3 regions of the Morganella morganii genome follow, and region 3 is predicted to be linked to each of the others. Evidence: predicted binding sites of a transcription regulator. Region 3 holds the regulator's gene; each other region holds the start of a gene.
What was found. The regulator Fur, encoded in region 3, represses iron uptake genes when iron is present. The targets are predictions, from matches to a motif close to ATAATAATGAGAACNACTATCAA.

Region 1 (10,966 bases), 330 kb from region 3:
CGATCAGGGTTTTTTCATCAATCAGATCAAACTCACCCAGGCGGATCAGCAGGTCCTTGCCGTATTTGTCATGGCTGAAAGAGACGTCATAACTGTCTTCCGCCGCATGGATATGCAGGCCGCGTCCGGTTTTCTTAATCGCCTCGCGCAGCATTTTCAGACCTTCATCCGCCACGGTGAACGGCGCGTGTGCCCCGATGTGCGCTTCCACCAGATAGCGGGATTTACCGCTTTTGCGTTCGCTGTCGATAAGCTCCGCAAAGGCGATATTCTCTTCCACCCCGGCTTCCAGCTCTTTCAGGCCGCCGTTGCGGTCGGTGGTTTCGTAGCAGGTCATGCCGCGCAGACCGGCTTTCAGGAAGCCGTCGCGCAGGGTTTTCAGGGAACCGGCGATATAGTTTGGTGAGGCATGGTGGTCAATCACCGAGGTACAGCCGCTCTTAATCGCTTCGAGAGAGCAGATAAGGCCGCTGTAATAAAGGGATTCCTCATCCAGCGCGCGGTCGAGCCGCCACCACAGGTTTTTCAGGGTGGAGATGAAATCAGGGCTCGGCGCGATATTCGCCATAATGCCGCGTGACAGGCCGGAATAGAAATGGTTATGGGAACAGACGATCCCCGGCATCACCAGTTTGCCGTTCATCTCTTTGACTTCCGCGCCCGGGTAACGGGAATGAAGCCCGTTACCCACAGCCGCAATTTTGTCACCCTCTATGGCGATATCGACCCCTTCGCGGATCCCCGCCGGTTCGAACTCAGTGATGGTGGCATTTTTCAGAATCAGCATAATTATTTCTCCACCCGGCCTAACAGATAACGATAGTGTTTATGGACATGGCTCATGATGCGGCTCATCTCTTCCAGCTCCTGAGGAACCTGACTGAATTCCCCGTCAGCACCCAGCTGTAATTTGCTGACTTTGCCGTCCAGGCGGACAGTAAAGGTGCTGCCGTCAGCCAGGAAGCCCGGGTTGGTGCTGTTTTCGAAGTCTTCCGGCAGGCTGAAGATAGTGACTTTGTCTTTGTACGGCTTGCCCTGCCACGGGCAGAACTGGGCACAGTTGCCGCATTCGTTACACATCGCATCCAGGTGCAGGGTCTGATAACGGTTACGGAAGCCCGGAATCGCCACTGAAATGTTGGCGCGGTTCGGGCACACATCGACACATTTCGCACAGATGTAATTACATTCCAGGCAGCGCTGAGCTTCCTGTTTCACGAACGCCTCGCGGTCGTTGCTGTCCACCATCTGCACGGCGATAGCGCCTTTGCGGTCAGTGATATCCTGCGGATCCACATTGAGCCAGTATTTGTCGCTGTAGTGAGAGAGGATATTTTCGCGCTCCAGAATGGCATCCGTCGCACGACCCGCATCACCGATAGCCGCCACGATAGAGGACGGGCCGCTCTGCACATCACCAATCAGGAACACATTGGCGCGGGTGGTTTCACCGCTGTTGCGGTACACCGCCGGCCAGCCGTCCTCACCCATCGGCACGCCGATTTGTGACAGCACTTCGCAGTCCTGCTGTTCGCCGATAGCGGTGATCACGCTGTCGATTTTCAGGGTGACAGTCTCTTCTGTCGCCACCGGACGGCGGCGGCCTGACTCATCCGGCTCACCCAGTTTCATGGTGCGGACCAGTAGGGTGCCGTCAGCATTGAACTGCTCCGGATTGTGCAGGAACATGAATTTCACATCATCTTCAACCGCTTCTTCATACTCTTCCGGCCAGGCTGGCATTTCTGCCTGAGAACGGCGGTAAATAACCGTCACATCTTCCACACCGGCAATTCGTTTGGCGGCACGGGCGCAGTCCATCGCGGTGTTACCGGCACCGATAACGGCAACATGTTTGCCCATTTTCAGCGGCGCATTGTTGTTGTAATCATGCAGGAACGGCAGGGATTTATAGACGTTGCGGTTGTCACCGGCGAGTTTCACGCCGCTGTTTTTGTCTGTCCCTATCGCGACCAGCACATAGGTGAAACCCTGCTCCAGCAGTTTATCGACGGTCAGACGCGGGTCACAGCCGTATTCAAATTTCACGCCGTGGTCAGCGACGAACTGAATATCGTGCTCAATAGTTTCACGCGGGATACGGAAGTGCGGGATGATATTCGCCACCACACCACCGGCATTGGCTTCTTTCTCAAATACCGTCACCGGATGACCGGCACGGGCGAGGAAATACCCGGCAGCCAGACCGGCAGGGCCGGCACCAATCACCGCGACCGGGTTTTTATCACCGGAACCGGCCGGTTTGTGCCAGCGGGCTTTGTACTCTTTCCAGCCTTTTTCCACCGCCACTTTTTTCAGTTCGCGGATATTCAGCGCACTTTCGTAATCCAGGCGGGTACAGTTGTACTGGCACTGGTGATCACAGATATGACCGGTGATGGCAGGCAGGGCGTTACGCTGGTAAATCAGTTCCAGTGCATCCGCATAGCGGCCTTCGCCCAGCAGGCGGATATATTCAGGAATGTCCTGTTTGATGGCACAGGCAGTCACACACGGTGCGACATAACAGTCGGTCAGCGGCAGCGGGCCACCGGCGTCGATTTCCTGGTCTGATTTCCAGTGTTTCTGGGTATATTCCATGCTGACGGCACGTTCTGCCAGCGCATTCAGTTTACCCACATCAATCTGCGTCATGCCCCACGCATCGGACTTATCCAGCTCACGCAGGCACTCGGTCTGGCGCATATAACCGCCCGGTTTCAGCAGGTCAGTCGCCATGGTGATAGGGCGGATACCGGATTCAAAAATATCGCGGATATTGAACTTACTGGCACCGCCGGAGTAAGAAATCGGCAGTTTGCCGTCAAAATGACGGGAGAGCAGCGCGGCAACGTTGATGGAGAGCGGGAACAGGGCTCGGCCTGACATATACATCTCGCCGCCCGGCAGACGCCCTTTGTTATTGATGGTGCCGAGGGTGTTGGTCAGCTTGACCCCGAAACCGCGATCCACTTCCTTCGCCAGATCCATCAGGCGCTGTAACATTTCCAGGGCGCGATCCAGTTTCAGGTCATGAGAGAACGATTCCTCACTCAGCCCGATGTAATCAAAGCCGCAGGTGTCGAGGATTTCACGGACACGCGGGAAGCCGAGCAGTGTCGGGTTCAGCTTCACATAGGTATTGATGTGCTTTTCTTCCAGCATGTAGCGGCAGATAGCCTCAATCTCATCCGGCGGGCAGCCGTGCATGGTGGAGAGGGTCACACCTTTGGATAAATCCCCCGGCACGCGGTCAGTCATGGCCAGCAGATCGGCTTTGCGATCTTCCAGACCCAGCTCTTTCAGGAAGCCCGGACGGGAAATAAAGGCTTTCATCTCCTCGCGGTATTTCGCGAAGACCGGCAGCTGTGAGGAATCCATCATGGCGTGGATATACTGCTGCATGCGCGGTTGTTTAATCCCTTCCAGGTTATAACCGACACTCATATTAAAGATGAAGGATTTCGCCTCGCCTTTGGTGCGCGGGTCAAAAATCGCTTCTAATAAATGAAGGGCAAACCAGGCTTTGAGGTATTCGTCGTGGGCTTTCGGCAGGGTAAATTCGGTGGACCATTCGGTGTTGAAACATTCGTCCTGAGCATCGATACACGGCTTTTCGAGCTCAAGTTCATCGAGGATCTGAACGGTTTTCACCTCGATAAAACGGCCGCCGGTCAGCCAGGAAACCACAATATTCTGAGCAAGCTGAGTATGGGGACCGGCCGCCGGGCCGATCGGCGTCTCGCAGGTTTCACCGAAGACAGACATCAGAGGATTCTGATGTTCTCTGCGGTAAAACTGCCGTTCATTGATACCAAAAATGGAACGGCTCGCCTTATATTCTTCAAAGATCCGGTTCAGAAGTTCGCCGAACGGGACGGGACGCATTATATCTCCCATAAAACTCTCCTTGCTGCAATATGAGGGGGCATGCCGGTGGTGCCGGACATGCAACTGTATGCACTCACAGTTGCAACAATTACGCCAGGATTGTTTAAGGCTGCGGATTTCGTATTCAGAGAAAAAAAAAAATGTGAGACAAATCTAATCTTAATGTCAAAGTGTGAAACAGCTCGCACAGCGCTAAATGAGAATATGAATCAATAAAAAAGATCTTTATTACCATGGGATTAACATGTGAATGAGATTCTCAAAAAAAGAAAAAATGTATCACATTGATAATGGGAAAACCGCGTTAACAATTAATGTTATTAATGAGACGGAAGTAATAGTGTACAGCCGGATTACCCGCGATAATGCTGCTGATAAGCCTCCGGTGTATCGATGTCGGTAATAACCTCATCGCTCTGCATATTCAGGAAGGTGTGAGGACCGGCCAGCAGCCGTTTTTTCATGGTATTGCCCGCCGGTTGTGATAGTGCGGCGAGCAGACATGCGCGGGAGAGCAGCACGGGGTGGCCCGGAACTTGCTTGTAACAGGGAAGGAGTGCGGCATCACCGCGCTGTGCCCACAGGGTCTGCCAGATAGCCGGGGTGAGAAACGGTACATCACCGTGGGTAAGAAAACAGTATTCGCTGGTCACCGCCTGTGCGGCCAGGTGCTGCGAGGAGAGCAGCCCGGTTTCATAGTCCTGATTATGCAGAATCTGAATACGTTTTACGGACTGATAACGCGCAGCCAGTTCCGCGCCGCGAAAGCCGGTCACCAGCAGAACCCGGTGACAAAAGCGCAGTGCATTCGACAGACTGGTATCCAGCAGAGTGGCACCGCCGCTGCCCCATGGCAGCATCATTTTCCACTCACCCATCCGTGAGGAGAGCCCGGCCGCCGTCATTATGCAGTCCGTTTCCTGCGGGCAAAGCGGCTCCCGGACTGATAAATAAGATAAAGCGGTATCGGCTGAGGTCGGGTGAGACGGCATAATGGGTATAAACTCCGCTGATAAATATTGAAAGTGACTGATATTCAAAGGATTCGGTAATGACGATGACAACGGCCCTCAATACACAGATCCCTGTCCGAAGTTGCGCCACTATACCTGAACCGCTGCGCCGGTTATGTGATACACATCCGGGCGGCCATGCAATGGTGATCAGTATTGTCGGGGCAGGCGGCAAAACCAGCTGTCTGTTCTGGCTGGCACAGGCTTTTTCTCAATTAGGGAAAAAGGTGATGATCACCACCACCACCCATATGTTTCTGCCCCGCGAAGGGTTCCCGGTCATTCTCGCCTGTCACCCGGTCCGCCTGCCTGATGCGGTCACAAACAGAGGCTCATTTGCCTGTTATACCGGCTGGAACCCGCTGAATAACAAGGTTCGCGGCTTTTCCTCCGCCGATATTAACGCCCTGGCGGAACAAAATGCCGTTGATGTTATTTTAGCCGAAGCTGACGGAGCTCGCGGTTTTGGCATAAAAGCGCCGGCTGAGCATGAACCTTGCATACCTGATTACAGTGATTGTGTTATTGCTGTGACGGATGGCCGGCTTCTGGGGGCTCCCGTCGGGCCTGACAATGTTCACCGGTGGTCACATTTCTCTGCCGTTACCGGCTTAAACAGCGGTGATACGCTGGATTTGGGGGCGATAAGCCGCCTGATCCGGCATCCGCAGGGGATGTGGAAATCAGCACCACCGGACGCATTACGGATCTGGCTGATAAACCGCTTTTCTCAAAATGAGAATTTTTCGCCGGATATACTGGCAGACTGGCTCCGCGGCACACCGCTGAACGCAGTATGGTTCGGTGCCGTCAGGGAAGATCCCGCAATTACACACATATTGCAGCGACAATAATATCAATGATAAATGCAGGGATATCCATTGAGGTCTGTTTATGAAAATTTTTACCGAAGCAGCGAAGTTGGTTGAGAAAAATTGCCCGTTTGCCATGGCGGAAATTATTGAATGTTCAGGCAGCACTCCCCGTCACAGCGCACAAATGCTGGTGCTGGGGGACGGAAAAACTATCGGTACCATCGGCGGTGGTATGGTGGAGCGCAAAGTGATTGAAGAGGCGGTGGAAGCGCTGCACGAAGGGCGTTCCCGCATGTTCCACGGCCGGATGGCCCGCAACGGGCAGCATGCTGTCGGCTCTGACTGCGGCGGCGCGATGTCGGTGTATATCGCGGTACACGGTGTGCGTCCGCGTCTGATCCTGCTCGGCGGTGGTCACGTCAACCGTGCCATTGCACAGCTGGCGGCTTTCCTGAATATCGATATTCATGTGGCGGATGTGTATGCCGGCAGCCTTGAGCCGGATCTGTTCCCGCCGTCAACCCGCCTGTGGCACGTACCTTCATTTACCGATGCGGTGAATCAGCTGGATCCGCAGCCGGAAGATTATGTGATTATCGCCACCAACAGTCAGGATCTGGAATCCCTCAACTGCCTTATCGATAAACCGTTAAAATACCTCGGATTACTCGGCAGCCGCCGTAAAGTACAGACATTCACTAAACAATTAAGCGAATCCGGGGTATCTGATGCACAGCTCTCCCGGCTTCATGCGCCGGTTGGCTATGATATCGGCGCGGAAACGCCCCATGAAATCGCGGTCAGTATTCTGGCCGAGCTGCTGCAGGTTATGAATGATGCCCCGGGCGGGGCAATGAAACAGAACCCGGCAGAAGTCCGCAGAGCAAAACGTGTGGTGATCCGCGGCGCGGGTGACCTGGCAACCGGCGTGGCATTACGCCTGTATCACAGCGGTTTTGAAGTGGTGATGCTGGATGTCTGCAAACCGACCGTGATCCGCTGTACGGTCTCTTTCGCCCAGGCGCTCTATGACGGCGAAAGCTGTGTGGAAGGCGTCTGTGCCCGTTATGCTCATGATATTGATGAAGTAAACCGCTACCTGAAAGAAGGCGCTATCCCGGTGCTGGCGGACGAAAACGGCGAACTGTTACCGGCGCTGCACCCGGATGTGGTGGTGGATGCCATTATCGCCAAACGCAATGTTGCCGGTACCCACCGCAAGATGGCTCCCTGCACCATTGCCCTCGGACCGGGCTTTGAGGCCGGTGTGGACTGTGATGCGGTGATTGAAACTCAGCGCGGTCATCACCTCGGACGGGTGATCACCCACGGCAGCGCGGCACCGAATACCGGTATTCCGGGCAATATCAACGGCAAAACCACCGAACGCGTGTTACGCGCACCGCACAGCGGCATGATGACGCGCCATGTGAATATCGGCGACCTGGTACACGAGGGGGATGTGATTGCCCGTATTGGTGACACAGAAATTCTCTCGCCGATGGACGGCATGGTACGCGGCCTGCTCAATGAAGGGCTGTGTGTGCCGGAAGGGTTTAAAATCGCTGACGTTGACCCGCGCGGTGCACTGGCGGACTTCCGTTCGGTTTCTGACAAAGCCCGCGCGATCGGCGGCGGCGTGCTGGAGGCCATCATGACACGGCTGAATAAAATGGACAGCGCCCCGAAGTGCTGATCACGGATTTTCCGGGTACGGCACCGTACCCGGATTATTCAGGCACGGAACAGCATCCCGGCCACTTCCCGGATCAACTGTAAATTGAGGATCACCAGTGCTACAGTGGAAACAGTCCCGAGTATGATCGTCAGCTGCGAGTTCACAAACACCCCCATGATTTTTTTGCTCGAGGTCAGCAGCAGCAGCGGGATCATGGAGAACGGCAGGGCGATACTCAGAAACACCTGGGTATAAATCAGCAGACTTTCCACCACATCCTCGCGATCCCCCCACAGGTAAATACAGATAATCACCGGGATCACGGCCAGACCACGGGTGATCACCCGGCGCAGCCACATCGGCAGCCGCAGATGAATAAAGCCTTCCATCACAATCTGCCCGGTCAGTGTACCGGTGATTGTGGCGTTCTGCCCGGAGGCGAGCAGCGCCACCGCGAACAGTGTGGAGAGCGTGGCACTGGCGATACCGCCGACGATACCCGGATTCTGCAGCGCGTCATACAGCTGGGTGAAACGTCCGAGGTCAGACGGATCGTTACCGAAAAACAGCGCTGCACCGAGCACCAGCAGCAGACAGTTGATAATAAATGAAAACCCGAGCTGGATATTGGAATCAATTGTTGCAAAGCGGATCGCCTCGCGCAGCCCGGCCTCACTGCGGCGGTCATACTGACGGCTCTGCACAATAGAAGAGTGAAGATAGAGGTTATGCGGCATCACCGTTGCCCCGACAATCCCCAGCCCGATCAGCAGGGCGGAATCCTGCCCGGCCAGTGTGGCGGTGAAGATTTTCTCCGACGGAATAAAGCCGCGCAATACTGCACTCATGTCCGGGTCCGACAGCATCACCTCGTAGGCAAAAATCAGGAAAATCGTTAAGATCAGGACAAACACAAAGGCTTCAATTTTGCGGAAACCGAGTTTCATCAGCACCAGCAGCAGAAATACATCCAGCACTGTCAGCAGCACACCGGCCATCAGCGGAATGCCGAACAGCAGGTTCAGTGCCACCGCACTGCCGATCACCTCCGCAATCTCGGTCGCCATAATCGCCAGTTCAGTGGTGATCCACAACAGCGCCGCCAGCTTCGGCCCGACCCGTGCCCGGGTAGCCTGCGCCAGATCCTGGCCGGTGACGATCCCGAGTTTTGCGCACATTGCCTGTAACAGCATCGCAATCAGGCTGGACAGCAAAATTACCGACAGCAGCAGATAACTGTACAGCGCCCCGCCCTGAATCGAGGTGATCCAGTTTCCGGGATCCATATATCCCACCGCCACCAGTGCACCCGGGCCGGAAAAGGCAAACAGCTTGCGCAGAAAACCGGATTTTGCCCCGGCAACCGGCACGGTATTATTGATTTCAGCCAGACTGAGTTGCGGTGTATTCAGCATGATAAATCCGTCCGTGATCGTAATGAGAACTATTATCACTATATTCCTTATCGCGATGCGGGATTATCACAATTGTGCGATCGTAGTACCGGCGGATTTCGGATGATACCGGGTACAGGACTTCTCTATACGCCGGATTCCCTGAAAATGCATGCACAGGCTGCGATTAACCGCGATTTTCAGGTGGGGGATATATCAGATCTCACCATCAGCAATATTAAAGAAAATCCGCCGTCCGTTACCGGTAAGCGGAATATTGATTTTACGGTATCCTCTGCCGCATCAGGCCGGGTTTATCACTGTATCCGCTCTGATTATTCTGTCCGCCGCTTCGGCACCCGTGATCTGAATCCGGAATCACCGGGGCATATGGTCTGTGAGCCGCAGGAAAAATCCTGAATTTCCCGCCGGAAATAACCGGTAACAGCCTGATATCACCTGTAATCAAACACACACATTTTACCTGTGTCAGACTCTATTGCTGATATTTTGATGTATGCTGTGAGATATGATGGAAAAATTATCTGAATTATATGATTTTATTACCGCGAGCGCCGTTTTATCAGCGGTGATTCTGGTGGTTATTCTGCTGGTCACCTGGTTTCTCGGGCGGCTTATATTTCTGCGCGTGGCAAAACGTTTGTTGTCGTTATTTACTAACCTGACTGACGACAGCATGATCCACAGTATTGCCAAGAAAAGTGCCTCTGTCGTGGCTGTCACGCTGGTGCTGTACATTAATAAAATGCTGCCGACCTTTTCGGCAGAAATGAATATTCTGTTTAATACCGTATGCAGCGCATTCCTGATTATTAATCTGGCTTCACTGGTTAATGACGGGCTGGATATATTTATCCTGCGCCATACCGGGCGTTCATCGTACCGTAACAGCTCGATAAAGGGGTATATTGAAATTGCCAAAATCGGGGTGTGGATTGTTTCCTTTATCCTGATTATTGCGTTAATGACCTCGCAGTCGCCGCTGATTATTATTTCCGGTTTCGGTGCCGTTGCAGCTGTTCTGATGTTTGTCTTTCAGCACACCTTATTATCCTTTGTGGCCAATATTCTGGTCTCCAACGGTAAGGTGCTGAAACTGTATGACTGGATAGAATTGCCCGGCAGTAATATCAGCGGTGAAGTGATTGATATTGCGCTGCATACCATTACTGTCCGCAACTGGGATAATACGATCTCAAGGATCCCGACAAAAGATTTCCTGACCGAAAAATACACTAACTGGCAGCCGATGTTCTCTTCCGGCGGCCGCCGTATTAAACGCAGTTTTTATATTGATCAGTCCTCAGTATCGTTTGCTGATGAAACGTTATTAGCGGAGCTGCGGAATCAGGAATCGTTTCGTCAGTCACTGGATGAAATACTGGCGGAAAATACCGGTTATGATGACGTAAAAGAGTGGATGGCTGCAAAAGGGGTCACTAATTTACAGCTGTTCCGCAAATATCTTCTTAACTGGATCAAAATGCGCGGTGATGTGCGGGCGGATATGTATCTGGTGATCAGAACCATGTCGCCGACACCGGAGGGATTGCCGGTTGAAATATACTGTTTTACCCGCTCCACCACCTGGGTTGATTATGAGGAAACTCAGTCGCAGATATTTGAATATGTGAATGCGTCGGCAAAATATTTCCGGCTGGATATTTACCAGCAACCGTCCGGTCATGATCTGGCGAATTTGCGTTACCGGGCCGGACGATAATGGTTTTCGTTTTTTTCGTTATCAGCAACTCCCCGGTGCTGATGTAAGCTGCACCTCAAACCCCCGAATCAGACTCTCCGGGCTGTGCAGAAAGGCCTGTTCACCATCATCACTGTCCATAATCTGCAGCGCTTCCCGCAATAACGGCGGCAGGTTTTCGTCCGGTGCCACCGGCGCGGTCGCGGCTTCCGTGGTGGCGGCCACCTGCTGACCGGCGCTATACAGGCAGCGCTGTTGTGCGGTATGGTGGACGGCATTCGTGCTTATCGCCTGCCATGATAAGCCTCAGACACAGAGGAACCGTTATGAAATCACGCGCAGCAGTCGCCTTCGGGCCGGGTTTACCCCTTGAAATTGTTGAAATTGATGTGGCACCGCCGAAGAAAGGTGAAGTGCTGGTGAAAATCAGTCACACCGGGGTATGCCATACC
Region 2 (10,966 bases), 1.6 Mb from region 3:
AAGGCACCACCTGTCTGCATGGCGGAACGGATAACTTCAGCCACCGGCGCTGGCAGATCCGCCGTCGTTCAGCGGATTCCGTAACATTTTCCCTGCAGTCGCCGGATGGTGACCAGGGTTTTCCGGGCAATCTCAGTGCAGAAGTCACTTATCAGCTGACGCCGGAAAACGAAGTCCGCCTGACTTACCGGACACAAACAGACAAAGCCTGTCCGGTCAGTCTGACCAATCATGCCTATTTCAACCTTGCCGGTGAAAACAGCGGCGTGAAGGTGACAGAAGGGGAAATGCAGATCCGGGCGGACAAACGTCTGGGGCTGAATGCAGATAACTTACCTGACGGGACGCTCTGCCCGGTAGCCGGCACTGTGTTTGATTTGCGCACCCGCAGGCCGCTGTCTCAGGGTTTTATGTCTGAGGCGGCACAGCAGCTGACAAAAGGCTTTGATCACGCCTTTGTGCCGGACCCGGCATTGTGTGACGGTAAACAGATTATCGCGGCGTACTGGTCACCGGCGGGGGATGTGTGTCTGGAAGTGGCAACCACCATGCCCTGCATACAGCTTTATACCGGCAATTATCTCGGCGGTCAGCCGGGAAAACACGGCGATTATCAGGATTATGCCGGGCTGGCGCTGGAAACCCAGTATTTCCCGGACGGGCCGAATCACCCGCACTGGCCGGATGCGGTCAAAGGCATTTCAGCAGCGGGGGAACAGCGGGAGAGTGTAACAGTATACCGGTTTGTGTTTTAGACAGTGGCTCACAACGGTGAGCCACTCAGGCCGTTGACAAACTTTGCTTTATCAGACAATACGGACACCGGCAGGCATTACACGTTCCGGGGTCAGCAGGACGCTTTCTGAGCCGTCATCGGTTTCGGCGCACAGCAGCATACATTCAGAGGTTTCGCCGCGCATTTTGGCTTTCTGCAGATTGCACAGCACCACGACCTGCTTATGCAGTAACTCTTCCTCTGTATAATACGGCACGAGACTGGTGACGGTCTGAAGCGAGCGGTCACCGACATTTATCTGAACAATATAGAGTTTATCGGCATTTTCGTGACGTTTAACATCCGTGATCCGGCCGGTGCGGATCTCCAGTTTAGCGAAATCAGGGTAAGCGACAGTTTCCATAGTAAAATCCGGTAAAATTTTAGTAAAAGATAATAAAAATTAGCAGAGTTACACCGGATGGCAAGTACCGGGATCACAAAACAATAACGGAGCGGTAAATGGCAACCATTAAAGATGTTGCGAAACTGGCGGGGGTATCAGTGGCAACGGTCTCGCGGGTTATCAATCAGTCACCGAAAGCCGGTGCGGAATCCATCCGTGCGGTTCAGGCGGCCATGAAGGAGCTGGCTTACCGCCCGAATGCGGCGGCGCGGGCGCTGGTCAGCCAGAGCAGTGATATTGTCGGCGTGCTGGTGGGGGATGTGTCCGATCCGTTTTTCGGTTCATTGGTCAAAGCCGCAGATGAGGTGGCGCATCAGCACGGAAAACATCTTTTAATCGGCAATGGCTACCACCGGCAGGAGGATGAGCGGCGCGGTATCGAATTACTGATGAACAGCCGTTGTGATGCCTGTGTGATCCATGCCAAAGCACTGAGTGATGAAGAACTGCGCGGCTATGCAGCGGAAATGCCGTCGATGGTGTTTATCAACCGTATGATCCCGGGGCTGGAAAACCGCTGTGTCGCTCTGGATAACAGACGCGGAACCCAGCTTGCCACACAATATTTGCTGAAACAGGGGCACCGCCATATTGCCTGCTTATCGTCATCACACACGATTGAGGACAGTGCGCAACGGCTGGCGGGCTACAGAGATGCTCTGACAGAGGCCGGTTGTGAGCTGCCGGAAGCCTATATTGCCGTTGGTGAACCGGTGGCAGAAGGCGGAGAGGCGGCAATGAGCGCTGTTTTGTCCCTTTCACTGCCGGTGACGGCGGTCGTGGCATACAACGATTTTATGGCGGCGGGGGCGCTGTCGGTGATTGAAGCGAACGGGCTGCGCGCGCCGGAAGATATTTCTGTTATCGGCTTTGATGACAGCATGATCGCACGATATATCCAACCTCGTCTGACCACAATACGTTATCCTGTTGACATGATGGCTCAGACAGCAACACAGCTGGCACTGGCGCTGGCGTCCTCGCAGGCGCTGCCGTTTTGTCCGCCGTGTTACACACCGACTCTGGTTCTCCGCCACTCGGTGATGAGCAGATTTTCCTGACGAGAATGTGTTAATTTTATTTATTAGTTATCCCTCACTATTTACTTTGGTACTTTGTTAGAAGGCTGCAAATTCACCTGAATTTGCAGCATTTTTTTTATCCTGCGATTTTCATTCCCGCCGTTTACTCTCCAGCTGTACTTTCCGGTTTAACGATGTCACAGCAATTTATTATCATCATGATAATAATTTTCATTTGCGATCATATTCTCAATGGCATATATCAATGATAGGATTAATCATTCTCATTTAATACTTCAAATAAAAAATATCAATCCAGTCAGGGAATAATATGAACGCCTCATTCAAACGCTCACTGCTTGCTGTTGCTGTTATGTCAGCGGCCACCGCCGCTTATGCTGAAAATAAAGATGACACCATCGTGGTTACCGCTTCCGGTTTTGCGCAGGAAATGCGCGATGCACCGGCGAGTATCACCGTTATCACCAAGGAGCAGTTACAAAATAAACCGGCTGCCAACCTGATTGACATGGTGAAAGATGTGGAAGGTGTCAGTGTGATCGGCGGTAGCCTGAAGCCGGATATCAGCATCCGTGGTCTGTCCGGGGATTACACCCTGATTATGGTGGATGGTCGTCGTCAGAACAGCCGTGAATCCCGCCCGAACGGCAGCGGCGGTTACGAAGCCGGGTTTATCCCGCCGGTGGAAGCCATTGAACGCATTGAAGTGATCCGCGGACCGATGTCCTCCCTGTATGGTTCCGATGCGATGGGTGGTGTGATTAACATCATCACTAAAGCAGTGGCAGACGAATGGCACGGCTCAATGGGTATGGGCGGTATCATTCAGGAAAGTAAAGATTACGGTAACTCCGCAAATACGGATTTCTATGTCTCCGGGCCGCTGATTAAAGACAAGCTGGGGTTACAGGTTTACGGCGGGCTGAACTATCGCCGCGAAGATAAACTCCTGGAAGGTACACCGCGCAAAGACGACAAAAATATCACCGCTAAACTGGCCTTTACGCCGGTTGAAGGGCAGAAATTCCTTGCGGAAGTCGGCCGCAGCACACAGGAACACACATCTACCCCGGGGAAATCGATTGATGAGACAACTACCCGTGGCGGTATCGTTCAGAAGAACAACAAATCCGAAGTACACAACAATCGTAACCACTGGGCGCTGACCTGGAAAGGTGACTGGGACGAAATTAACAGTGAAGTGAGTGTGTATCAGGAAAATACCATCCGTAAAACCAATACCGGCAAATGGAATAAAGTCAGTGAAGACTGGGTCATGGCATATGAAGCCCGCCAGCCGGAAGTCACCAATACTGTGGTTGACGGAAAGGTCACTGCATTCCTGCCGTCTAACGTCCTGACTGTCGGCGGACAATATCAGTATGCCAAACTGAAAGATGATTCCGTGATTAAAAACAAACAGACCGTCACTGAAAAAATGACTGCTGAGCAGAAAGCGCTGTTTGTGGAAGATGAATTCAGTGTAACCGACGACCTGACGCTGACCGGCGGTCTGCGTATGGACGACCACGAATTCTACGGTAAACACTGGAACCCGCGTGCCTATGCCGTCTATAAGCTGACAGATGAAATCACCATCAAAGGTGGCGTGGCGAAAGCCTTCCGTGCCCCGACACTGCGAGAGTTAAGCCCGAATTTCGGAACGTCCACACAAGGCGGTGCGGCTATCATGTACGGTAACCGTGACCTGAAACCGGAAACCAGCGTTACCGAAGAACTGGGTATTGCTTATGACCACGAATCCGGTTTCTCTGCCAGTGCAACCCTGTTTAACACCGAATTCAAAAACAAGCTGACCAGCTACCAGGTCGCCGGTCAAACCGATCCGCTGACCGGCCTGAATATGTTTATCTACGACAACGTGGGTAAAGCGAATATCCGTGGTGTGGAAATGGCTTCCCGTATTCCGGTGGCAGAAAAATGGAATCTGAACCTGAACTACACCTTCACCGATTCAGAACGTAAGAGTGACGACGAAAAACTCAACGGTAAATCCCTGAAAGGACAACCGCTGGAAATGACACCGCGTCATATGGCGAATGCCAGACTTGACTGGCAGTACCGCCCGGATATGAACTTCTACACTCAGGCAAACTACACCGGCAAACAGGTCTGGGCAGCACAGCGTAACGGGGCCAAACAGCCGCGTGAACGCAGCGGGATCACCACCCTCGACCTCGGGATGACATACCAGGTCATGCCAAATGCGCTGCTGAACTTCGCAGTACTGAACATCGCCAACGAGAAAGGGGATGATATCGAGACTAACGGGAACTGGCAGATCGATGAAGGGCGCCGGTATTGGGCTAATCTGAAACTGAATTTCTGATTACGCGTCATCCTTCGCCCTGTGGCGGCGTTGGCTTCGTTCGGCTCCCCCGGTCACATACTGATGTATGCTCCCGGGGATATCCTCACTTTGCCGCCTTGCCACAGAGCGAATGATTTAGCGTAACGCGTCTCTTTGTTTTGTGGCGGCGTTGGCTGCTCTCAGGAAACCAGGTCAATATTCTGTTTACACAATACGTTATGTAGACGGCAGATGCTGCGCAGAAAAACGAAAAGCGTAGAGCGCCAGGGATGGCGCGATCCGAGCGAACAAGGATGTGACAGCGTCTTTTCGTTCTGCGTGGTATCAGCCGGATCACCGTGGCAGAATCAGGCCCCCGGAATCCTTCCCTTGCCGCCTTGCCACAGAACGGATGATTCAGCAGATTTCGCGAACAAGGATGTGTCAGCGTCTTTCCGCTTTGCCGGTTATCCCGCTGCCCGGGTTTGAAAGAAAATGGTTTTATTTTTTCCGGGGATGGCGCGAACCGAATCTGCGTCATCCTCCGTCCCGTGGCAGAATTGGTTTTTTAAGTAAGTCTTTCCCGGAGTCAGGATGTGGAAAAAAATAATGGTGATTTGTTGCATGATGGCTGTATCTCCCCTGATGGCGCGGCCTTCACAAGAGATTACGCCGCTCACTGAAGCGGCAGAGCAACAGTTCACAGTAACGCATCATGAGATGCAGCAGGGTGATCGTCACTACTGCCTCTTTATCGCGCAGCCGAAACAGCCGCAGACGGCGTACACTGTGCTCTATATGCTCGATGGTAACGGACAGTTTCCGATGATGATTAACCGGCTCAGCGCCGGTAAAACCCGGCCGCTGCCGCTGGTGGTGGGGATCGGTTATCCCTCAGATCAGGCTTACCCGAAAACCCGCACCTTTGATTACACACCGCCCGCAACCGGTGAACAGTTTGCTGCAGGCGGCGGTGAACTTCCTTTCCGGCAGTTTATCCGCGAACAGGTTATTCCGTGGGTGAGCAGTCACTATTCTGTTAACGACCACCGCTACTTCTTTGGCCACAGCCTCGGCGGATTGTTTGTGCTGAGAACGGCCACGGATGAACCCGGTTTATTTACCGATTACATCAGTGCCAGCCCGTCCCTCTGGTGGGGCAATGGCACTTATATGACAGCAGAACGTTTTGATCGCCTCCCGGCGGATATCCGGCTGACCATCACTCAGGGCGGACTGGAAGAAAAACCCGATCTGAGCAAAATGAGCGAAGAACAAAAACACAATCTGTCCGTCCGTTACAGTGACATTACCGCACGGGAAGTGTGTGAGCAGTTACAACTGCGCGGCAAACAGTGTCAGTTCCTGAGCTTCCCCGGAAAGTCCCACGGCAGTGTTATCCCCGATGCACTGGAGACGGTGATTTCCTTATTACCGGCGGATAAGGAAAAATAAGTTATTTTTTTGTTAATCTGCATGTGAAAATACCGAAAATAACAGGGGAAACCCCATATTCCTCTGTTATTTCCTTCCATAACAAAAACTACTCGCAGCCATTAGTTTTTTTGATTTCATTTTTCCCTCGCAAGGGGCTATATTCCGCTCCGTTTCAGACATAAATTCACAATCCACTGCTTCTATCAATGACCCGTCATCAACCATTTTGGCGATGAAACAGCCTGAGAAAAAAAAGCAGCGTCATGTTTTTTTGATTTTTTTGTTTTAGGTGGAGAAAAGCAGTGAGTCACAGCATCCGCACGCCGCGTCCTGACAGTGTGTTAATCCCTGTCGCCGGTCTGACGTTATTTGCGATTGCATCCGGTTATCTGATGAGCCTGATCCCGTTATCGCTGGGTCATTTTGCCATCGGTACCGATTACGCAGGCTGGTTAGCCAGTGCTTACTATATTGGTTTATTGCTCGGTTCGATGCTGATTGAGCCGGTGATTGCCCGTATCGGTCACCGCCGTTCCTTTATTCTCTTTGTGCTGGCGCTGGCGGCAACCGTGGCGGTTCTGCCGTTTTATACCGATCTCAGCGCGTGGCTGGCTTCCCGGATGCTGGCCGGGGTGGCGGTTGCCGGTATTTTTGTGGTGATTGAATCCTGGCTGCTGATTGGCGATAACCCGGCTGTCCGCGCCAAACGCCTGAGCTTCTACATGACTGCACTGTACGGCGGCACCACACTTGGCCAGCTGGCGATCGGCGTGTTCGGAACCGCAGGTGTCGTGCCGTTTGCGGTGGTGATGGTTCTGCTGTTTGCTGCTGTACTGCCGCCGCTGTTCTCAAAAGCACAGCCGGTGTGTCACGGCGGGCATAAAAGCTTATCCCTTAAACAGATCCTGCGTCTGAGCAAACCGGCGATGGTCGGCTGTATGACTTCCGGTATTGTGATGGGCACCATTTACGGGCTGATGCCGCTGGCATTGCAGGAAAAACATTACAACACCGGACAGGTCGGCGGCCTGATGGCGGCCATTATCCTCGGCGGGATGATTATCCAGCCGGTGATCAGTAAATTATCTTCCCGCATGAGCAAAGTATTATTACTGGCGATGGTCTCACTCGCCGGGGTATTTGCGATGGGAATGATTTATCTCTCTGGTCACTATCTGGTGATGGTGGTGGCGCTGACACTGCTGGGGATGTCTTCCTTTGCCCTGTATCCGGTGGCAATCACACTGGCGTGTGACACACTCACCGCGAATGTGATTGTGGCGGCAACACAGGTGATGCTGTTCTGCTACAGCGTGGGGTCGGCAGCGGGCCCGCTGGTGGCCGGACAGTTTATGAAACAGCCGGACGGTATTATGAGTTTCTTCTTTATTGTGCTGCTCTCCACCGCGATTTATATGCTGCTTTCTGCGGTACGCCGCAAATCGCGGATTCTGGCAAGCTGATACCGCCGGAACGAAAAATGCCCTCACTGAGGGCATTTTTGTATATCGCTATTTATTCTGCGGTTTTTGGTTTATGGACAATATCCGCATAATGACTTTTATCATCAGGTTTCGGGTAGACGCGGTAAATATATTCATCCGGCGCCACTTTGATATTTTCGACCACCCGGGTAAACAGCACTTCCCCTTTATCATTTTTACCGGTCAGCGTCCGGGTTTTACCGTCCGCGCTGAAGGACCAGTCGCCCTGTAATTTCAGCTTTCCTTCCGGGGTGTACATCTTAACGGAACCGTCTTTCTCATAGTTGGCCAGACCAAAGAAGCCCGCCACACTTTCATCGGTGGCCGGAATGGCTTTACCGTCCTGATCCAGTGCCTCTGTCGTGACCCAGGTTTTGCCAATCAGATAATCAGCGGTATTTGCGGTTTTCTGTGCCGTGGCTGTCAGGGGTTTTACCTGAACATCCGCTGTGGCCGCCAGTGCTGAAAAGGAATACGCCGCTGCGATGATACCGGCAATCATTGTTGTTTTTTTCATGTCAGTTCCTCAGGTTGTTCTGTTTGCTGTCTTTTTTAGTGATAACAATTCCCTATATCAATAATAAGGGGATTAATCTTATTGGCTCATTTTTTATGTAAGGAAGTATAAAGCTGATTAAATTTTATCGTCATTTCTGACACATCTTTCTTCGTGCAAAAAGGTTGAAATGTGGAGAAAAAATGAAGAACTGTGCAGAAATTATGATGAATTGTGCAGGGATTATGGTTTCATAGTCAGAAAGGGTAAAACGGATTGTCTTACACACCGGTATCGGCAATGATGACATCAACAGCAAAACAGTGCTTCAGAAAATTAATTAAGAAGGAATGTTAATATGAAAAAAATCATTGCAGGTGTTATCGGTCTGAGTTTATTAGGTGCGGGTATGACCGCGTTCGCAGCACCAGCTCCGGTTAATCAGCCGCAGCAGAATGGTCAGTATATGAATGGCTACGGCAACTGCGACGGTAACGGCGGTCGTCATATGATGCGCGGCAACCATGACGGGCGCGGCTATCATAATAACCGCGGATACCATAATGGTGGTTACAACCGTGCACCGGTCTTTCAGTCAGCACTGACCACTGCCACCCCGGGTGAAGCCCTGAAAAAAATGAGCGCTGATGCCCCGGCAGTCAGTAAAGACGGCAAACAGTATTTTGTCCGCGCCAGCGTCCGTGATATGAACGGCAACACGCTGTATCAGTCTTCATTATCCACCGCAACGCCGAAAGAAGCACTGACGAAAATGGCGGGTGATGCACCAGCTGCCGCATCCGGCCAGCAGTATTATGTCCGCGCAGGCATTATGGAAATTCTGCCGGTTAACAACACCGCACAGTAATCGCTGTCATGAACAAACAAAAATGCCCTCTGATGAGGGCGTTTTTGCTTTACGGATAAAAGTCTGAGCGGTCAGAGTGTCAGTGCAGTTTCCAGAGCCAGCTCAATCATATTGTGCATCGCGTTCTGGCGCTGATCGATGGTCAGTTTACCGCCGTTTTTAATATGATCAGAAGTGGTGAGGATCGCCAGTGCCCGTGCGCCCAGCTCCGCCGCGACGGTGTACAGCCCGGCGACTTCCATATCCACCCCGAGAATGCCGTATTGCTCCATCACGGCAAACAGTTCCGGGCGGGTGGTGTAAAACAGATCCGCAGTAAACACGTTACCGGTCTTGACCGGTAACTGCAGACGCTCAGCGGTTTTCACCGCAGATGCCAGCAAGTGCCAGTCCGCCAGTGCCGCCAGGTCGTTACCGTAAAAACGGTCACGGTTCACTTTGGAATCGGTACTTGCGCCCATGGCGATCACCACATCCATCAGTGACACATCATCCCGCACTGCGCCGCAGGTGCCGATACGGATGAGGTTTTTCACACCAAAATCCTGAATCAACTCATACGCATACATTGAAATTGAGGGGATACCCATGCCGTGAGCCATCACCGAAATCCGTTTGCCTTTGTATTCTCCGGTATAACCCAGCATATTGCGGACGCTGTTTACTTCCCGCGCCTGCGATAAATAATGTTCAGCAATAAACTTGGCGCGCAGGGGATCTCCGGGCATAATGATGGTTTCCGCGAAATCGTTTGCGCTTGCCTGAATTGCAACTGCCATAAAAGCACTCTCCTCTCAATCAAACCGTGTGAAGGGTCGGTATTTGTTGGTCAGCATGTTAACACGGTTTGGTTTTTATGCCGCCGCTGCCGGCGGATTTTTCACTCAGGGTTTTTACCGGATTACACATATGAATACAGCAATCGGCATTCTCGGGATCGTGGTACTGCTGGGAATAGGTTATTTACTGTCTGAAAACCGCCGCGCTATTAATCTGCGCACGGTGGTACTGGCTTTTACCATTGAACTGGCGCTGGGCGGATTAATTCTCTATTCCCCGGCCGGACAGCACGTTTTATTTGTGATGGCAGAGGCAGTCACCACAGTAATCAACTTCAATAATGCCGGAACATCCTTTATTTTCGGCGGTCTGGTCTCTGACAAAATGTTTGAGATTTTCGGCAGCGGCGGGTTTGTTATCGCGCTGCGGGTATTGCCGATTATTGTCTTTTTCTCCGCCTTGTCAGCGGTACTTTATTATCTGGGGATTATGCAGATCCTCGTGCGCTGGGTCGGCGGGGCGTTACAGCGTCTGCTGAAAACCAGCCGTGCGGAATCGATGAACTCAGCGGCCAATATTTTTCTTGGTGTGACAGAAGCGCCTTTGCTGGTTAAACCGTATCTCGGCAGCATGACCCGCTCTGAACTGTTTGCTGTACTGTGCGGCGGGCTGGCATCTATCGCCGGTACTATGCTGGTGAGCTATGCTTCGCTGGGCGTAAAAATGGAATACCTGCTGGCCGCTTCCTTTATGGCGGCACCAGGCGGGTTACTGTTTGCTAAACTGATGATCCCGGAAACACAGCAGACGGCCGATGAATCCGGCGCCAAACCGGTGCAGGAAAACCGCCCGGCGAATATTATTGACGCGGCGGCGGAAGGGGCGATTAACGGCCTGAATATGGCGCTGGCGGTCGGCGCAATGCTGCTGGCGTTTGTCAGCCTGGTGGCGCTGTTAAACGGATTGCTCGGCGGTGTCGGCGGCTGGTTCGGTCTGCCGGATCTGAGCATGGAGCTGATCCTGGGCTATCTGCTGTCACCGCTGGCGTGGCTGATGGGTATTCCGTGGAATGAAGCGCTGACATCCGGTGCCATTATCGGGCAGAAAATTGTTATCAACGAATTTTTTGCCTATGCCAACCTGGCGGAATATCTGAAGGGCAATGAAGTCGTGGCTGCCACCGGTCTGCCGATGACTGAGCGGACACAAATCATCCTCTCGTTCGCTCTGTGCGGGTTTGCCAACTTCGGTACCGTGGCAATTGCTATCGGCGGTATCGGCAGTCTGATCCCGAACCGGCGCAAAGAAATTGCCACCCTCGGGATGAAAGCACTGGTCGCAGGGGTATTATCCAACCTGATGGCGG
Region 3 (10,966 bases):
GCGTTGCACATTGAGTACAATGAAATATTTATCCGGATTCAGAAAAGCAAAAAGCCCGTCAGAGACGGGCTTTCAGAATTTGGCTGGGGTACCAGGATTCGAACCTGGGAATGCTGGAATCAGAATCCAGTGCCTTACCGCTTGGCGATACCCCAAAAGATAGTGGCTGCAAAAGATGGTGGCTACGACGGGATTCGAACCTGTGACCCCAACATTATGAGTGTTGTGCTCTAACCAACTGAGCTACGTAGCCATCTTTTACTGCTTTAACAAAGCCGTTTTTCAGAATATGGCTGGGGTACCTGGATTCGAACCAGGGCATGCCAGGATCAAAACCTGGTGCCTTACCGCTTGGCGATACCCCACCTGAAAAACGAGGCTTATCATACTTCATTTTTCCACTCAGTGGAAGATGGCTGGGGTACCAGGATTCGAACCTGGGAATGCCAGGATCAAAACCTGGTGCCTTACCGCTTGGCGATACCCCATCCGGAAATATAATAAACAACAACGAATGTCACGAGAAATGGTGCGGGAGGCGAGACTTGAACTCGCACACCTTGCGGCGCCAGAACCTAAATCTGGTGCGTCTACCAATTTCGCCACTCCCGCAAAAAAGATGGTGGCTACGACGGGATTCGAACCTGTGACCCCAACATTATGAGTGTTGTGCTCTAACCAACTGAGCTACGTAGCCATCTTTTTTTTGCGTGACCTTCATCGGCGTTGCGGGGCGCATTATGCGGATTACAGCCAAAAGCGTCAACTGCTTTTTGCAGATATTTTGATGAAATCCGTTTGTTTGCCTGCATAATAATCACTTTGAAGATAAACAGTACAAAAAACAGGATAAAATCACGGAGTTGACGCATTTATCCGGTGGCGGATTATTCCGCCGTATCCGGTTTATTTTCCAGAACATGCAGCAGCAGTTCACCGTACAGCATCGCCCGTTTTATCAGGGCAAATGCCCCGATAGCGGAGTTCGGCGGCAGCTGTGAAATCACCACCGGCAGATCCTCGCGGAAATTTTTCAGCGACTGCGTATTTATGCAGCTTTGCAGAGCAGGGAGCAGCACATTTTCAGCGGCAGTTATCTCACCGGCAATCACCACTTTTTGCGGGTTAAACAGGTTTATTGTGATGGCAATGGCTTTTCCGAGGGAATTACCGACCTGTTTTATCACTTCTGCCGCGAGAGCATCCCCCCGGTTAGCGGCACGGCAGATGGCGCGGATGGAGCAGTTATCCGGCGTCAGTTCACTCTCAAATCCCTGAGCCAGCTGGTGTTTTACCCGGGTTTCAATGGCGGCATCCGACGCGACTGTTTCCAGACAGCCGAAGTTTCCGCAGTGGCAGCGTTCGCCGAGCGGATCTATCTGAATATGGCCGATTTCGCCGAGATTACCACGCCGGTTCAGCAGGATCTGATTGTTGATAATGATCCCCGCCCCGGCCCCCCGGTGAATACGCACCAGCAGGGAATCCGCGCAATCGCGCGTGGCGCCGAAATAGTGTTCGGCCAGCGCGAGGCTGCGGATATCATGGCCGGCATAGCACGGCAGTTTAAAATGGTGATGAAGATTTTCAGTCAGCGGCCAGTCACTGACAGTAATGTGAGGCATATAGCGCACAATACCGCGATCCGGATCGACCAGTCCGGGCAGTATCACCGCAATAGCGATAAGCTCGCGGATGCGGCGCTGGTGCGTCTGTCTGAAGTTGTCGATCAGCGCAATGAGTTTAGCTTCCGCATCTGCCTGAGAAGTGGCTTCCAGGGGACAGGTCTCTTCTTCGAGCGCCCGTCCGCTGAGATCAAACAGTGCGATAGTGGCATCATGGCGGCCGAGACGCACGCCGATAGTCTGGAAGGCGCGGTGCTCGGAAATAATGGAGATAGCGCGGCGTCCGCCGGTGGATGCCTGCTGATCCACCTCTTTTATCAGGCCGCGCTCAAGAAGCTGACGGGTAATTTTGGTCACGCTGGCGGGTGCCAGCTGACTTTGTTCGGCAATCTGAATGCGTGAAATCGGGCCGGAACGGTCTATCAGGCGGTAAACCACCGCCCCGTTCAGCTGTTTGACTAAATCAATATTACCTATCTGCGGAATTCCGTTACCCATCGGCGTCTTTTACTCATGATGTATGGACCACATTCCCGTTAACGATTGTCATACAGACAGAAAAATCAGCGGTGAAGGCGGTCAGGTTGGCAATACTGCCGGATTTAATACTTCCCAGTCTGTCCTGAACACCAATTGCCCGTGCCGGATAGAGTGTGGCCATGCGCAGGGTTTCATCCAGCGGAATACCGACATGCTGAACACAGTTTGCCACTGCGCGGATCATGGTGAGTGAGGAACCACTCAGTGTGCCGTTTTCGTCCACACATAAACCATCACGATAATATATCGTTTTGCCGGCAAAGATAAAATGATCCAGCCCGCTGGTTTTCGGATCAAGCCCCGCCGGGGCGGTGGCATCGGTGACCAGGATCAGCTTGTCGCGCTTGAGGGCTTTACTGTTGCGGATGTTAGGCCAGGAAACATGCAGGCCGTCAGCAATAATTCCGGCATATATTTCTGAGGTATCATAAATCGCGCCAATCAGTCCCGGCTGGCGGCCGGAAATGTACGGCATGGCATTAAACAGGTGTGTGGAGAGGGTGATACCGTTTTCAAACCCGGCACGGGACTCTTCATAACTCGCATTGGAGTGCCCGGAGGAGACCACAATTCCGGCATCCGTCAGTTTGCGGATAACAGAGGGTTCCACCATTTCCGGCGCCAGGGTGAGTTTGGTTATCACATCTGCGTTATCACACAGGAAATCAATCATCGCGGCATCCGGTTTGCGGATATAGTCCGGATTGTGTGTGCCTTTTTTCACCGGGTTGATGTAAGGCCCTTCCAGATGCAGTCCCAGCGCCTGATTTTTATGGTTTTTCAGATAATCACGCATGGTGCTGACACTCAGTTTCATCAGCGAATCAGGGCTGGTGATCAGTGTCGGCAGGAAGCTGGTGCAGCCGGTGCGTTCGTTGGCTTTCTGCATAATATCCAGGGTGCGGACAGTGATATCGTCCTCATTGTCATTAAACTGTACGCCGCCGCAGCCGTTGACCTGCAAATCAATAAATCCCGGGGAGAGAATGGCACCGCCCAGATCCCGGGTGTCAATTCCGTCCGGTAACTCACTGACCGGACACACGCTGTGGATTAATTCGCCGTCAATAATGACCGCGTGGTTTTCCAGACGATCGTGACCGGTATAAATAATGGCATTGGTTAATGCGTACATAACGCCTCCTGGGGGAGAGAATACTTATTTAAAGATAAGACAACACAACAAAAACCGCCCGGATAAAGGGCGGTCAGCAGCGGTTATTCAGCAGCAAATTGTTCGATAATGTCAGATTCAAGGTGACAGAAATACTTCAGGGTTTTCACTTTCAGCTCAAGTGTGGCCGGTTCATCACACACCACAATGGCTTTCGGGTGGATCTGCACACAGGTAATCGTCCACATATGATTCACCGAGCCTTCAACCGCCTGCTGTACCGCCATCGCCTTGTTATGGCCGGTGGCGAGGATCAGCAGTTCTTTGGCATCCATCAGTGTGCCGACACCTACAGTGAGCGCATATTTCGGCACTTTATTGATGTCATTATCAAAGAAACGGGAGTTGGCGATACGGGTTTCCGGTGTCAGCGTTTTGACACGGGTGCGTGAAGTCAGTGATGAGCCCGGTTCGTTAAAGGCAATGTGACCGTCATTACCGACGCCGCCCATAAACAGCTGCACGCCGCCGTAAGCTTTCATCTTCGCTTCGTAGCGTTCACATTCCGCATCGGTATCCGGGGCATTACCATTGAGCAGGTTGATGTTTTCTGCCGGGATATCAATGTGATTAAAGAAATTCTCATGCATAAATGAGTGATAGCTCTGCGGATGGGATTCCGGCAGGCCGATATACTCATCCATATTAAAAGTCACCACATGACGGAAACTGACTTTTCCGGCCTGATGCAGGGCGATCAGCGCCTTGTAGGTGGCCAGCGGGGTGCCGCCGGTCGGCAGTCCCAGAACAAACGGTCGTTCTGCCGTCGGGCGGAACGCATTGATTTTGTCAGCGATGTACTGTGCGGACCACTGACCGACATCCTGCGCTTTCGCAAGAGGGATTAAACGCATATCGATTCTACCTCGTTAAGTTATACCGGGTTATCGGCCCGGTATCTGCTGTGCTGTCTCAGGAAGATCCTTCCTGTCTCATCTATAGCATGAATACCCGGAATTTATTAGTCACGGGAGAGAATACAGCCGCCGGAAAAGATATTTTTTATCTTAAAATAAGTTTTGTGTGACTGCCAGCATTTTAACCAGCCGGTGACGAATATTGGTGACAATAATCACAAATCACAGCTATTTAATTTGCGAAGCGAAATAAACTTTTTAGACTGATACGTATAGTTGGCAGTAAAATAAGTGTTACGCAATCCGGTGAGTGATCAGACCGGTTGTTACAAATTCAGTTGTACACAATAAGGCAGCCAATCATGGCTGTGATAATAATGCTGTAAAACAAAAAGGCCGTTCGTCAGGGCGGCAAGGGGGAGTGAGTGGGTATACTGAACTATCTGCAGCGGATTGGCCGGGCACTGATGGTGCCTGTCGCCACATTGCCGGCTGCGGCAATTCTGATGGGGGTCGGCTACTGGATCGACCCGACGGGCTGGGGTGCGGACAACGTGGTTGCCGCGTTCCTGATTAAATCCGGTGCGGCTATCATTGATAACATGTCAATGCTGTTTGCTATCGGTATCGCTTACGGGATGTCAAAAGACAAAGACGGTGCGGCAGCACTGACCGGTTTTGTCAGCTTTATGGTGGTGACCACTCTGTGTTCCACCGCGACGGTCGGTATGATTCAGGGGATCCCTCCGGAAGCCGTTCCGGCGGCGTTCGGTAAGATCAACAACCAGTTTATCGGTATTCTGGTCGGTGTTATTTCCGCCGAACTGTATAACCGTTACAGCGGTGTTGAGCTGCCGATGGCATTGTCATTCTTCAGTGGCCGCCGTCTGGTACCTATCCTGGCATCATTCGTGATGATCCTGGTGGCTGCGGTGCTGATGTATGTCTGGCCGGTCATTTATGATGCACTGGTTTCCTTCGGTAAGAGCATTAAAGACCTGGGCGCGTGGGGCGCGGGGATTTACGGCTTCTTTAACCGTCTGTTAATTCCTGTCGGTCTGCACCACGCACTGAACTCCGTGTTCTGGTTCAACGTGGCGGATATCAACGATATTCCTAACTTCCTGGCCGGTCAGCAATCCATTGATGCCGGTACGGCGATTCCGGGTATCACAGGGCGCTATCAGGCCGGTTTCTTCCCGATCATGATGTTTGGTATCCCGGGTGCCGCGCTGGCGATTTATCACTGCGCCAAACCGGAAAACAAAGCAAAAGTTGCCGGTATTATGATCGCCGGTGCATTTGCCGCGTTCTTCACCGGTATCACCGAGCCGATTGAATTCTCCTTTATGTTTGTGGCACCGGTGCTGTATGTCATCCACGCCTTCCTGACCGGTATCTCCCTGTTTATCGCTGCAACCATGCAGTGGATTTCCGGTTTCGGCTTCAGTGCGGGGCTGGTGGATATGGCGTTGTCTTCACGCAACCCGCTGGCAACCAACTGGTATATGCTGATCCTGCAGGGCCTGGTCTTCTTCGCGCTGTACTATGTGGTATTCCGCTTTGTTATCACCAAATTCAACCTGTTAACCCCGGGCCGTGAAGCGGCGATGGCAACCAACGATACCGTTGATGGTTACAGTGAGAATGTCAGCACTGATAACAAAAAAGATGAGAAAAAATCCATCAGCAGCGAAGCACGTCAGTATATCGCGGCTATCGGCGGGTCAGATAACCTGACCGGTATTGATGCCTGTATCACCCGTCTGCGTCTGACTGTAAAAGACTCCGCGCAGGTCAATGATGCTTATGCGAAACAAATCGGTGCTTCCGGCGTTATCCGTCTGAATAAAGAGAGTGTGCAGGTGATTGTCGGCACCCGTGCCGAGCTGATCGCCAACGCAATGCGTGATGTGCTGAAAGAAGGCCCGGTTGCGGCAGCTCAGGCTGCGGCGGCGGCTCCGGAAGCTGTGAAAGCCAAAGCACAGGGCAATGGTAACGTGGTACTGACGCTGGTGGCACCATTCGACGGTGAAGTGGTTGATTTATCCGCTGTACCGGATGAAGCATTTGCCGGCCGTGTTGTCGGCGACGGTATTGCCATCAAACCGGAAAGTGACACCGTATATGCCCCGGCGGCAGGTACTGTGGTGAAAATTTTCGATACCAACCATGCATTCTGCCTGGAAACCGATAATGGTGCGGAAATTATTGTCCACATGGGTATTGATACCGTGAATCTGAACGGTAACGGTTTTACCCGCCTGATTGAAGAAGGCGCACAGGTTGCTGCCGGTGATGCGGTGCTGAAACTGGATCTGGCGTATCTGAACGAACATGCCAAATCCATGATAAGCCCGGTAATCATCAGTAATATCGATGATTATGATCGCGTGGAGATTGTTGCCAAAGGTCTGGTTAAGGCAAACGAATCTGAGCTGTATCATGTCATTAAATAAGTGATTGCGGTTATGATAATAACGGGAGGCAGCTGCTTCCCGTTTTTTTTATCTGTTTTTTGCGCGAAGGCATCTGCCCGGCTGATATTTCTGTGCTCAGGTGGTTGTATATGAGCGCATCATATCGGATGATAAGAGGTTATTAACGCGCATATTGCATTGAGGAATTATGACAATGAACGAGGCTGATGCCCGCCCGACAAACTTTATTCGTCAGATTATTGACGAAGACCTGGCTTCCGGAAAACATACCACGGTTCACACGCGCTTCCCGCCTGAGCCGAACGGTTACCTGCATATTGGTCATGCGAAATCAATCTGCCTGAATTTCGGCATTGCACAAGACTATCAGGGGCAATGCAATCTGCGTTTTGATGACACCAACCCGGTTAAAGAAGACGTGGAATACGTTAATTCCATTGAAAACGATGTCAAATGGCTCGGTTTTCAGTGGAGCGGCAAAGTATGCTACTCCTCCGACTATTTCGACACGCTGTACAACTACGCCGTTGAGCTGATCAACAAAGGCCTGGCGTATGTCTGCGAATTAAGTCCGGAAGAGATCCGTGAATACCGCGGCACCTTAAAAGAGCCGGGCCGGAACAGCCCGTACCGCGACCGTACTCCGGAAGAGAACCTCGCGCTGTTTGAAAAAATGCGTGACGGCGGCTTTGAGGAAGGTAAAGCGTGTCTGCGTGCCAAAATCGATATGGCATCCTCCTTTATGGTGATGCGTGATCCGGTCATTTACCGTATTAAGTTTGCGACTCACCATCAGTCCGGTGACAAATGGTGCATCTACCCGATGTACGATTTCACCCACTGTATTTCTGATGCGCTGGAAGGGATCACCCATTCACTCTGTACACTGGAATTCCAGGACAACCGCCGCCTGTATGACTGGGTGCTGGATAACATCACTATTGACTGCCATCCGCGTCAGTATGAGTTCTCCCGCCTGAATCTTGAATACACTGTGATGTCCAAGCGGAAACTGAATCAGCTGGTAACAGAGAAATTTGTTGAAGGCTGGGATGACCCGCGCATGCTGACCATTTCCGGTCTGCGCCGCCGTGGTTATACCGCTGCCTCTATCCGCGAGTTCTGCCGCCGTATCGGTGTCACCAAACAGGACAACAACGTCGAAATGGCGGCACTGGAATCCTGTATCCGTGATGACCTGAACGAAAGCGCACCACGCGCCATGGCTGTTATTGATCCGGTGAAAGTCGTGATTGAAAACATGCCGGAAGGTGATGTGATGGTCACCATGCCGAATCATCCGAACAAACCGGAGATGGGCAGCCGCGAAGTGCCGTTCAGCCGTGAAATCTGGATTGATCGCGCAGACTTCCGTGAAGAAGCGAACAAACAGTACAAGCGTCTGGTGCTGAATAAAGAAGTGCGCCTGCGTAATGCGTTTGTGATTAAAGCAGAGCGTGCGGAAAAAGACAGCGAAGGCAATATCACCACTATCTACTGCACCTATGATCCGGAAACCCTGAATAAAGATCCGGCTGACGGACGTAAAGTGAAGGGCGTTATCCACTGGGTCAGCGTGAAGCACGCGGTACCGGCGGAAATCCGTCTGTATGACCGTCTGTTCAGTGTACCGAACCCGGGCGCAGAAGATGATTTCCTGTCGACGCTTAACCCGGATTCTCTGGTGATCCGTCAGGGTTTTGTGGAGCCGTCACTGGTTGCCGCTGACAGCAGCAAGCCGTATCAGTTTGAGCGTGAGGGGTATTTCTGTGCTGATGCCAAATTATCCTCAGCGGATAAATTAGTCTTTAACCGGACTGTCGGCCTGCGTGATACCTGGGCGAAAATTGAGAGTAAATAACAGATAACACAGTGTTATTAATATAAAAAAGCCGTTCGCAGGAACGGCTTTTTTTGTGTGCATGTGTTCTGAAAAACGGCAACAAAAAAGGCGCGATACGCGCCTTTCATACAAAATGGTTAACGGCGAGAATTATTTTTTCTCGTCGTGGATACCTTCATCAGAACGGCAGTCACCATCCGCACAGTGGCCGTACAGGTACAGGCTGTGGTTGGTGAGTTTAATACCGTGGCGTTCCGCGATATTTTTCTGACGTGATTCAATGGATTCATCACTGAACTCAATCACTTTACCGCAATCCAGGCAGATCAGGTGATCGTGGTGGTGTTGCTGGGTCAGTTCGAAAACGGATTTGCCGCCCTCAAAGTTATGACGGGTGACAATACCGGCGTCATCAAACTGGTTCAGAACGCGGTAGACAGTTGCGAGTCCAATCTCTTCACCGATATCGATCAGTTTTTTGTAGAGATCTTCCGCACTGACGTGATGGCACTCCGGATCCTGCAACACTTCCAGAATCTTCAGGCGGGGAAGTGTGACTTTCAGTCCTGCATTTTTCAATGCTTTATTGTTATCGGTCATGCGGATTTAGTCCTATATTGTCGCTGGTGAGCGCACATTCGGGAAAACGCTCAACGGCTGAACACAATGTCCGGCTATCAAAAGGTGTCAGGTGCGATTCGCCTGACCGATGCCGGACCGGATAAATAATATCATTACATAAATAAGCAGAATTATCATTCGCAATTTAAGGGAAAACCTTAAATTGCCAGAATCTCGTCAAGACTCATTTCTTCGCGGATCTGCTCAACCCATTTTGCCACGCGTTCGTTAGTCAGCTCCGGCTGGCGATCTTCATCAATAGCCAGGCCGATAAAGTGACTGTCGTCCGCCAGGCCTTTTGACTCTTCAAAGTGGTAGCCTTCTGTCGGCCAGTGGCCCACAATGGTCGCGCCGCGCGGTTCAATGATGTCACGGATGGTGCCCATGGCGTCACAGAAATACTCTGCGTAATCCTCCTGGTCACCACAACCGAAGATAGCCACAATTTTACCGTTAAAATCAATTTCTTCCAGTGTCGGGAAAAAATCATCCCAGTCACACTGTGCTTCGCCGTAATACCAGGTCGGGATACCCAGCAGTAAGAAATCAAACCCTTCGATGTCCTCTTTGCTGCACTTGGCAACATCCCGGACTTCAGCAACATCATCGCCGAGTAATTTCTGAATCATTTTAGCGATATTTTCTGTGTTACCGGTGTCACTACCAAAAAATATACCTGCGATTGCCATAAATAAGCCTCTCAACCGAAAATCTCTGTGCCTGCAAAAGGACGCCGCAGCGACAACAAGCAGAAATTATAACTATTTCATCTTCATAAATACCATTCTGACGAAAACAGTATTTGAAGTCTGTCAAATTTGTGTGGTGTGTCGTCTCACAATTTGGTGCATAAATCAGAACGCTGAAGGTAATCAAGCAGAATTTGCTCGATAAGTTCGCCCCGGTTCACGTTTTCTTCGTATGCCAGCTGGTTCAGGGCATCGACAATATCCGCATTCAGTTTGAGCTCAACGCGGCGTAATCCGTTAACTTTGTCACGCCGCAGCTGATTGCGTTTGTTAATCCGCAACTGCTCATCACGGGAGAGCGGGTTTGTTTTCGGTCGTCCGGGCCGGCGTTCGTCAGCGAACAAATCCAGCGTGGTACGATCCGTTTGTTCTTTGGCCATAATTTTACTACGAAAAGGCGGATTACAATGATAAACGCGCAATGATACACCGCCATCCCGCTTACCGCCACCGCTTCGCGGCCTGTTACCGCGGATTTCGTGCAGATTGATTAACATCGCACCGTCTGCCCGCCTGTGCGGCAGCCCTGCAGGACGGGTGATGGGTTTCGTCAATGAATTAAATATTGCAATTATCGTTATGAATATATTAGAAAAAAAAGAGTATTCAGCTCAGGATAACGGAGTGTTTTTGCGGGCAGGCATTACGTAGTATGTATTTTCAGCAAGGGAATAACAGAGGACGCGCACATGGATCGTATCTCAGAATCTGCGGAATTATCGCGGATGTCGCACAAAAAGTATCACTACGGCTGCAAAGTAAAGCAGATGCTGACGGTGTTTATCCGTCCGCTTCAGTATTTGTGTCTGATTTTATCCGGCTGCTGCCTGCTGGATATCTGTTTTGATCTGCCGGGGCAGGATGTCAGACATCAGGTGCGTTCTGTTGTGGCCTGGTGGCAGGAGAGTGACGATGACAGTCTGATACTGAGTTTCCGTCAGTGAATGATGCCGCCGTGACGGCGGCACTACTGTCAGGCTTTATCCAGGAAACGGCTGATGGCGCGCAGAACCGCGTCCGGTTTTTCAGCGTGTACCCAGTGGCCGCATCCGGCAATCACATGGGCGGTTGCCTGCGGGAACTGCGCCATAATGGCGTCGCGGTATTCCGGTTTCA

Region 1: the regulator Fur is predicted to act here: its motif matches at 8,829-8,851, upstream of JL661_RS14645 (Nramp family divalent metal transporter).
Region 2: the regulator Fur is predicted to act here: its motif matches at 2,416-2,438, upstream of JL661_RS05020 (TonB-dependent receptor domain-containing protein).

The regions. Positions count from the first base shown of each region.
Region 1 covers NZ_CP069157.1:3,047,377-3,058,342, reverse strand. Annotated here, with positions in the region: gene ssnA (putative aminohydrolase SsnA) at 1-787, opposite strand, end outside; gene ygfK (putative selenate reductase subunit YgfK) at 790-3,900, opposite strand; gene JL661_RS14660 (NTP transferase domain-containing protein) at 4,245-4,796, opposite strand; gene yqeC (selenium cofactor biosynthesis protein YqeC) at 4,943-5,758, shown strand; gene yqeB (selenium-dependent molybdenum cofactor biosynthesis protein YqeB) at 5,799-7,415, shown strand; gene JL661_RS14645 (Nramp family divalent metal transporter) at 7,454-8,812, opposite strand; gene JL661_RS14640 (hypothetical protein) at 8,915-9,211, shown strand; gene JL661_RS14635 (mechanosensitive ion channel family protein) at 9,324-10,535, shown strand; partial or broken gene JL661_RS14630 (TetR family transcriptional regulator) at 10,557-10,709, opposite strand; gene JL661_RS14625 (S-(hydroxymethyl)glutathione dehydrogenase/class III alcohol dehydrogenase) at 10,841-10,966, shown strand, end outside.
Region 2 covers NZ_CP069157.1:1,100,716-1,111,681, forward strand. Annotated here, with positions in the region: gene JL661_RS05005 (galactose-1-epimerase) at 1-755, shown strand, start outside; gene JL661_RS05010 (tRNA-binding protein) at 807-1,139, opposite strand; gene JL661_RS05015 (substrate-binding domain-containing protein) at 1,238-2,242, shown strand; gene JL661_RS05020 (TonB-dependent receptor domain-containing protein) at 2,535-4,574, shown strand; gene JL661_RS05025 (alpha/beta hydrolase) at 5,130-5,990, shown strand; gene JL661_RS05030 (MFS transporter) at 6,365-7,435, shown strand; gene JL661_RS05035 (DUF4822 domain-containing protein) at 7,488-7,973, opposite strand; gene JL661_RS05040 (hypothetical protein) at 8,311-8,820, shown strand; gene deoD (purine-nucleoside phosphorylase) at 8,892-9,599, opposite strand; gene JL661_RS05050 (NupC/NupG family nucleoside CNT transporter) at 9,730-10,966, shown strand, end outside.
Region 3 covers NZ_CP069157.1:2,712,875-2,723,840, reverse strand. Annotated here, with positions in the region: tRNA gene JL661_RS13170 (tRNA-Gln) at 81-155, opposite strand; tRNA gene JL661_RS13165 (tRNA-Met) at 177-253, opposite strand; tRNA gene JL661_RS13160 (tRNA-Gln) at 291-365, opposite strand; tRNA gene JL661_RS13155 (tRNA-Gln) at 414-488, opposite strand; tRNA gene JL661_RS13150 (tRNA-Leu) at 528-612, opposite strand; tRNA gene JL661_RS13145 (tRNA-Met) at 621-697, opposite strand; gene JL661_RS13140 (hypothetical protein) at 675-872, opposite strand; gene nagC (DNA-binding transcriptional regulator NagC) at 888-2,123, opposite strand; gene nagA (N-acetylglucosamine-6-phosphate deacetylase) at 2,137-3,300, opposite strand; gene nagB (glucosamine-6-phosphate deaminase) at 3,384-4,193, opposite strand; gene nagE (N-acetylglucosamine-specific PTS transporter subunit IIBC) at 4,622-6,655, shown strand; gene glnS (glutamine--tRNA ligase) at 6,831-8,498, shown strand; gene fur (ferric iron uptake transcriptional regulator) at 8,631-9,080, opposite strand; gene fldA (flavodoxin FldA) at 9,260-9,790, opposite strand; gene ybfE (LexA regulated protein) at 9,937-10,230, opposite strand; gene JL661_RS13095 (hypothetical protein) at 10,540-10,794, shown strand; gene ybfF (esterase) at 10,824-10,966, opposite strand, start outside.